DNA from 3 places in the Staphylococcus sp. acrmy genome. Region 2 is predicted to be linked to each of the others. Evidence: riboswitches for the same ligand, from Rfam matches in the RefSeq annotation. Region 2 holds a riboswitch; each other region holds the start of a gene.
The links. Region 2 has a riboswitch for S-adenosylmethionine ahead of FH144_RS00215 (aminotransferase class I/II-fold pyridoxal phosphate-dependent enzyme). Riboswitches for the same ligand answer to the same signal wherever they lie in the genome.

Region 1 (2,209 bases), on a different contig from region 2:
AACAAGGGGTCAAGGAATGTATTCCTACGTTATTAGGATATATTGGAATTGGTTTGTCATTTGGAATCGTGGCGGCTTCACAGCATTTCAGTATATTAGAAATCTTATTACTATGTTTACTAGTCTATGCTGGAGCAGCGCAATTTATCATCTGCGCACTTGTCATAGCAGGTACACCGACTTCGGCCATAGTATTAACCACTTTTATCGTCAATTCACGTTTTTTCCTATTATCAATGACATTAGCGCCAAGTTATAGAAATTATAGCGTTTGGAACCGTATAGGCTTATCGTCAATCTTAACCGATGAAACATTTGGCGTAGCGGTTACACCTCATTTAAAAGGGGAGAAGATAAACGATCGTTGGTTACACGGTTTAAACTTAACTGCTTACGTATTTTGGGCGCTTGCAAGTGTGGCCGGCGCAGTATTCGGTAAATATATCTCTAATCCAGAGATGTTGGGACTTGATTTCGCTATTACGGCGATGTTCATCTTTCTAGCAATGGCACAATTTGAGTCGATTACACGTTCAAAACTCAAAGTGTATCTTGTATTAATTGCGAGTGTCATCGTGATGATGTTAATTCTAAGTTGGTTTATACCTTCATACGGCGCGATTCTTATCGCATCAATCTTTGCAGCAACATTAGGGGTGGTGATGGATAAATGACGACATCTTGGCATACGTTAATATTAATCGTTTTATGTGGGCTCGTAACGCTAATCGTCCGCGTTATCCCGTTTCTTATGATTTCACGTATTCAACTTTCAGAAACGGTAATTAAGTGGTTATCATTTATACCCATTACCTTATTCACGGCACTTATCTTAGATGGCATCATCGTCCAACAAGACGGCGTACAAGGTTACACACTCAATATTCCGTTTATCATTGCAACGATTCCGACCATTTTCATTGCACTCATTACACGTAGCCTGACGATTACCATACTAATAGGTATCGCATTCATTGCTGGTTTACGTTTTTTCTTTTAAAAGGCAGAATCCTACAGCTAGCTATTGAAGTTACAAATGTAATTAGATAAAATAAATTTAAACAAAACAGTTACAAAGTGTAAAAACTAAACAATATAAACTTATTGAGAGAAGTGGAGGGACGCGGCCCTATGAAACTTCAGCAACCGGCATTCATGTACGGTGCTACAACCAACGAGATACTCGAATGATAAGTAATAAGCACATCGCTTCATACTTCTAAAGAGTATGGAGTGATTTTTTTATCCAGAGGAGGAAAGCGTATGACACATTATACGGTAGACACATTAAACTTAGGACGATTTAGAACAGAATCAGGTGAAATGATTGAGAATCTACAATTACGCTACGAACATGTAGGATACTCAGGTCAACCACTTGTAGTCGTTTGTCATGCGCTAACCGGCAATCATTTAACGTATGGTACTGATGAACATCCTGGTTGGTGGCGTGAAATTATCGACGGTGGCTATATGCCTATCTACGATTATCAGTTCCTTACATTTAACGTTATCGGTAGCCCATTCGGCTCAAGCTCTCCCGTAACGGATACACATTTTCCGAAACAATTAACACTAAGAGATATTGCTAAAGCGATTGAAAAGGGCATTCAAGAACTCGGCTTCGAAAGAATTAACATCTTAATCGGCGGAAGTCTAGGTGGCATGCAGGTGATGGAATTACTCTATAATAACCAGTTCCAAGTTGATAAAGCGGTTATCTTAGCAGCCACTGATAAAACGTCCTCCTATAGCCGAGCATTTAATGAAATTGCGCGTGAAGCCATTCATCTTGGAGGTAAAGAAGGACTAAGTATTGCACGTCAATTAGGCTTCCTAACGTACCGGTCGTCTAAAAGTTATGATCAACGCTTCTCTCCAGACGAGGTCGTTAGTTATCAACGCTACCAAGGTAATAAGTTTAAAGAAACGTATGATTTATCCTGTTACTTAACAATGTTGAATGTCTTAGATAGCCACAATATCGACCGTGGCCGTGTAGACGTAGATGAGGTCTTTCAATCTTTAGATACTAAAGTACTTACGATGGGCTTTACAGATGATTTATTGTATCCAGATGACCAAGTGAGAGCAGTAGGGGAGCGGTTTAAATATCATCGTCATTTCTTTGTGCCAGACAATGTAGGACATGACGGTTTCTTATTAAACTTTAATGATTGGGCACCGAACTTATATCATTTTCTAAAAG
Region 2 (2,209 bases):
TTCTTGTCTTCTTAGTTGTCGTATAAATGTGCTAATGACGCTAATCTCTCGGCCGCTTCTGCTAAATCGTTATCATTTAATGCTAAGGAGATTCTAACGTAATGACGGCCATTTTCTCCAAATGGAATACCTGGTGCGACTAAAATGGATTTCTCTTTTAATAAATACTGTTCAAACGTTTCACTGTCATATCCTGGAGGGGTTTGTAGCCATGAATAAATGCCTCCTTTTGAATGTACAAAAGGTAAGTGTGCTTCAGCTAGGCGTGCTTCAAAAGCATCACGACGACGTTTAAACGTAGCATTTTGTTGTTCTAAAAAATCATCATAATTATTTAATGCATACGTTGCCGCATCTTGTAAGGCACCAAACATTCCTGCATTGGTATGGGTTTGATATTTTTTAAGCGCTTGAATCATCTCTTTGTTTCCTACTGCAAATCCGACACGGAAACCTGACATATTATAGCCTTTTGATAAGGAGAAGATTTCGATTGCGACGTCTTTCCCATGTTCAGAAGCAAGAATGCTTGGGTTCTTCGCATCAAAGCCAAATACGCTATAGGCAAAGTCGTGCACAATCTTCGTTTGCGTTCCTTTAAAACGCTTAATGGTTTCATCAAACACTTCTGACGTAGCAGTAGACCCGGTTGGATTGTTTGGATATGTAAGGTAAATCAGTGACGTATGCGCTAAAGTCTCTTTATCAACACTGTCCCAATCTGGTAGATAGTCAGGAGGCGATAAATTGAGTGGTACGGGGTTCGCGTCGGAAAGCATCACGCCTGCTAGATAATCCGTATAACCCGGGTCAGGTAATAGCACGTTCTCTCCTGAGTTAACGACACACGTCGGTAAAGCGACGAGTCCATTCTTCGTGCCATATAGGATACACACTTCATCATCTTTATGTAAATCTACGTTATATTGACGTTGATAGAAATTCACAATAGCTTCTTTAAATGATTCTTTGCCATGAAACGCTCCATACTTTTGATTCTCGGGTATACGCACTGCTTCTGCAAAATGATCAACGATACCTTTAGGCGTTTCGCCATCAGGAATGCCCACTGCCATATTTATCAGTGGTAAAGATCCATGTTCAACTTTGCGTCCCATCGTTTTGCCAAAGTAACTTTCCGGTATAGCGGCTAATCTCTTTGAAATGACCATCTTCATCCTCCTTTAGATATAAAAGTAACGCTATACACCACTTTTCCAAGTGGCATATAGCGTTATTTTGTACACGACACTTATCTGTGAGGCGTTACCTCTTTGGAATTAGCACAGTGCTGTTTTATATGTGAAGCCTGTTGCTGAAGTTTCATCGGGCCAAATCCCTTCACTTCTCTGGATAAGTTCTTTCGAATTACTATTTATTTTATCAGGACGAAAAATATTGTCAATATTTATAATTTTCAGATTTAATCTAACTATTCAGTATTTAAATCCCTTTATTAATATCTTCTAACATGGCTTCTGCCGTAATTTTAGCGCTCGTTAAGACAATTGGAACACCTGCACCAGGATGTGTACTTGCACCTGCAAAGTATAAATCTTTATAATCTTTCGACACATTAGCCGGACGATAATAGTTACTTTGCGTCAATGTAGGCATTAAGCCGAATGCCGTACCAAATTTTGCGTTATAACGACTTTCAAAGTCTAATGGTGTAAAGATTGTTTCTGAAATCACATCTTTGCGCACATCTTTAAGTTCTTCAATTGTTTCTATTTTGCTATAAACAACTTCTTTGGCGCGTTCGATTTCATTTGGATCATTCCAATCTATTTCGCCTGTTTTCAATTCAGGGACAGGCATAAGCACGTACATTCCAGTTTGGCCTTTTGGCGCTAGCTCATCATCTTCTACCGCTGGAAAATAAAGATATAAAGAAGGATCATCTGGCATTCTACCACTAAAGATATCATCAATATTGCCTCTAAAGTCTTTGGCGAATACAACATTATGAACATGAACTTTATCGCGTAGTTCTCTGTTTATGCCGGCATAGACAAGGAAAGCTGAACATGAGTAGTCCATGTTGTCTACCTTTTCAGGAGAATATTTCTTCAGTGGTGCATGGGATGGCATCAAGTGTTGTGCGACATACGGGAAATCTGCAGTACATAACACTTTATCAAAGCGATGGATTTCATCATTCACACGTAAACCATCTGCACGTTTAAATTTAGGATCGATAATGATT
Region 3 (2,209 bases), on a different contig from region 2:
TAAGCTGCAGTTTGTTTGTAGATTGGGTGTTTTAAATCTAACATTTTGATAATGCCTGCTGGACGTAAATCAAAGTTTGTTCTCACTGCTTCTACGAGTTGTGCTTCTGTCACTTTACCAGTGTTAAATGTATCAATCGCTATTGAAACGGGTTCAGCTACACCAATCGCGTAGGCTAATTGTACTTCACATTGATCAGCTAATCCGGTTGCTACGATATTCTTCGCGACATAGCGTGCTGCATATGCTGCTGAGCGGTCAACTTTTGTTGGATCTTTACCACTGAAACAACCACCGCCATGACGTGCATAACCACCATATGTATCTACAATGATTTTACGCCCAGTTAAACCAGCGTCACCTTGAGGTCCACCAATTACAAATCGGCCTGTTGGATTAATAAAGAATTTAGTATCTTCATCAATAAGTCCTTCTGGAACTGTAGGATAAATGACATGTTCTTTAATATCGCTTTGAATTTGTTCTAATTCAATATCATCCGCATGTTGTGAAGATACGACGATTGTGTCGATACGTTTAGGTTTATCATTGTCATCATATTCAACTGTTACTTGAACTTTACCATCTGGACGTAAATATTTTAAAATGCCATCTTTACGTACATCTGATAAACGTTTCGCAAGTTGATGTGATAAGAATATTGGTAGAGGCATATATGTTTCTGTTTCGTTAGTCGCATAACCAAACATTAAACCTTGGTCTCCTGCACCAGTCGCTTCAATTTCTTCTTCTGAAATATCATTTCTATATTCGTATGCTTTGTCTACTCCTTGAGCGATGTCAGGAGATTGTTCATCAATAGCTGTTAATACAGCCATTGTTTGATAATCGTAGCCATATTTAGCACGTGTATAACCAATATTTTTAATCGTTTCGCGTACAACTTTAGGAATATCCACATATGTAGAAGTTGAAATTTCCCCTGAAATTAAAGCCATGCCAGTAGTTACTGTAGTTTCACACGCAACACGGGCATTTGGGTCATCCTTTAAGATTTCATCTAAAATAGCATCAGAGACTTGGTCAGCAATTTTGTCCGGGTGGCCTTCTGTAACTGATTCTGAAGTAAATAAACGTTTATTATAAGTCATGATTGGCTCCTTTTTTCTTGTATTTACGAAAATTCTCTTTAAAATTATGAGCTAAAAAAATAAAAAAGCCTTCTTCACTAATAAGATAGAGAGAAGGCTCAGATACGTCCATTCGCTCTTATCGTTCAGACCATATTTGTCTGCAAACGGTTTGGCACCTTTCTTTAATAAAAAAGAGGTTGCTGGGTTTCATTGGGTCCATGTCCCTCCACCACTCAGGATAAGAGAATCCGCTAAGAACTATACTACCGAATTCACTTATCAATGTCAATTTTGTTTTTTAATGATTTTTTGTCTTTTCCATGTGGAATAATCGTTGTATTGTGTTATACTACTTTAATGTAAAGGCTTACACGAAATATTTATAATTTGATGTTGGAGGGAAAGGTATGTCAGTAGATACATATAGCGAAACACCTAAAATTAAACACTTATTAGAAAAAGAAAGTTCATTATTTCAACTTTCTACTACTCAACTTTATTACAAGATTTTAAACAACAACGAAGGCGAATTAACAGAACTAGGTGCTGTTAACGCAAGCACTGGTAAATACACAGGACGTTCTCCAAAAGATAAATTCATCGTAACTGAACCTTCTTACAAAGACAATATTGCTTGGGGCGATATTAACCAACCCATCGATGAAGAAACATTCTTAAAACTTTACAATAAAGTTTTAACTTACCTCGATCAAAAAGATGAACTTTATGTATTTAACGGCTACGCTGGTAGTGATAAAGATACACAATTAAAATTAACAGTGATCAATGAACTTGCATGGCATAACTTGTTCGCACAAAATATGTTCATCCGCCCTGAATCTAAAGAAGAAGCTCAAAATATTAAAGCTAACTTCACTATCGTTTCAGCACCATATTTCAAAGCTGACCCTGAAGTAGACGGCACTAAATCTGAAACATTTGTTATTATTTCATTCAAACATAAAGTCATTTTAATTGGTGGTACAGAATACGCTGGTGAAATGAAAAAAGGTATCTTCTCAGTTATGAACTATTTATTACCTATGCAAGATATTATGAGTATGCATTGCTCAGCTAACGTTGGTAATAAAGGCGATGTAGCTTTATTCTTCGGA

Region 1: it holds a riboswitch for S-adenosylmethionine, as region 2 does, so the genes downstream of both, metX (homoserine O-acetyltransferase MetX) here and FH144_RS00215 (aminotransferase class I/II-fold pyridoxal phosphate-dependent enzyme) in region 2, are expected to answer to the same signal.
Region 3: it holds a riboswitch for S-adenosylmethionine, as region 2 does, so the genes downstream of both, metK (methionine adenosyltransferase) here and FH144_RS00215 (aminotransferase class I/II-fold pyridoxal phosphate-dependent enzyme) in region 2, are expected to answer to the same signal.

What each region holds. Positions count from the first base shown of each region.
Region 1 is NZ_JALCVE010000007.1:17,210-19,418, reverse strand. It holds gene FH144_RS08395 (AzlC family ABC transporter permease) at 1-674, shown strand, start outside; gene FH144_RS08390 (AzlD domain-containing protein) at 671-1,000, shown strand; SAM riboswitch class I at 1,099-1,197, shown strand; gene metX (homoserine O-acetyltransferase MetX) at 1,264-2,209, shown strand, end outside.
Region 2 is NZ_JALCVE010000001.1:46,342-48,550, forward strand. It holds gene FH144_RS00215 (aminotransferase class I/II-fold pyridoxal phosphate-dependent enzyme) at 12-1,172, opposite strand; SAM riboswitch class I at 1,250-1,360, opposite strand; gene FH144_RS00220 (phytoene desaturase family protein) at 1,444-2,209, opposite strand, start outside.
Region 3 is NZ_JALCVE010000006.1:64,634-66,842, forward strand. It holds gene metK (methionine adenosyltransferase) at 1-1,112, opposite strand, end outside; SAM riboswitch class I at 1,228-1,339, opposite strand; gene pckA (phosphoenolpyruvate carboxykinase (ATP)) at 1,502-2,209, shown strand, end outside.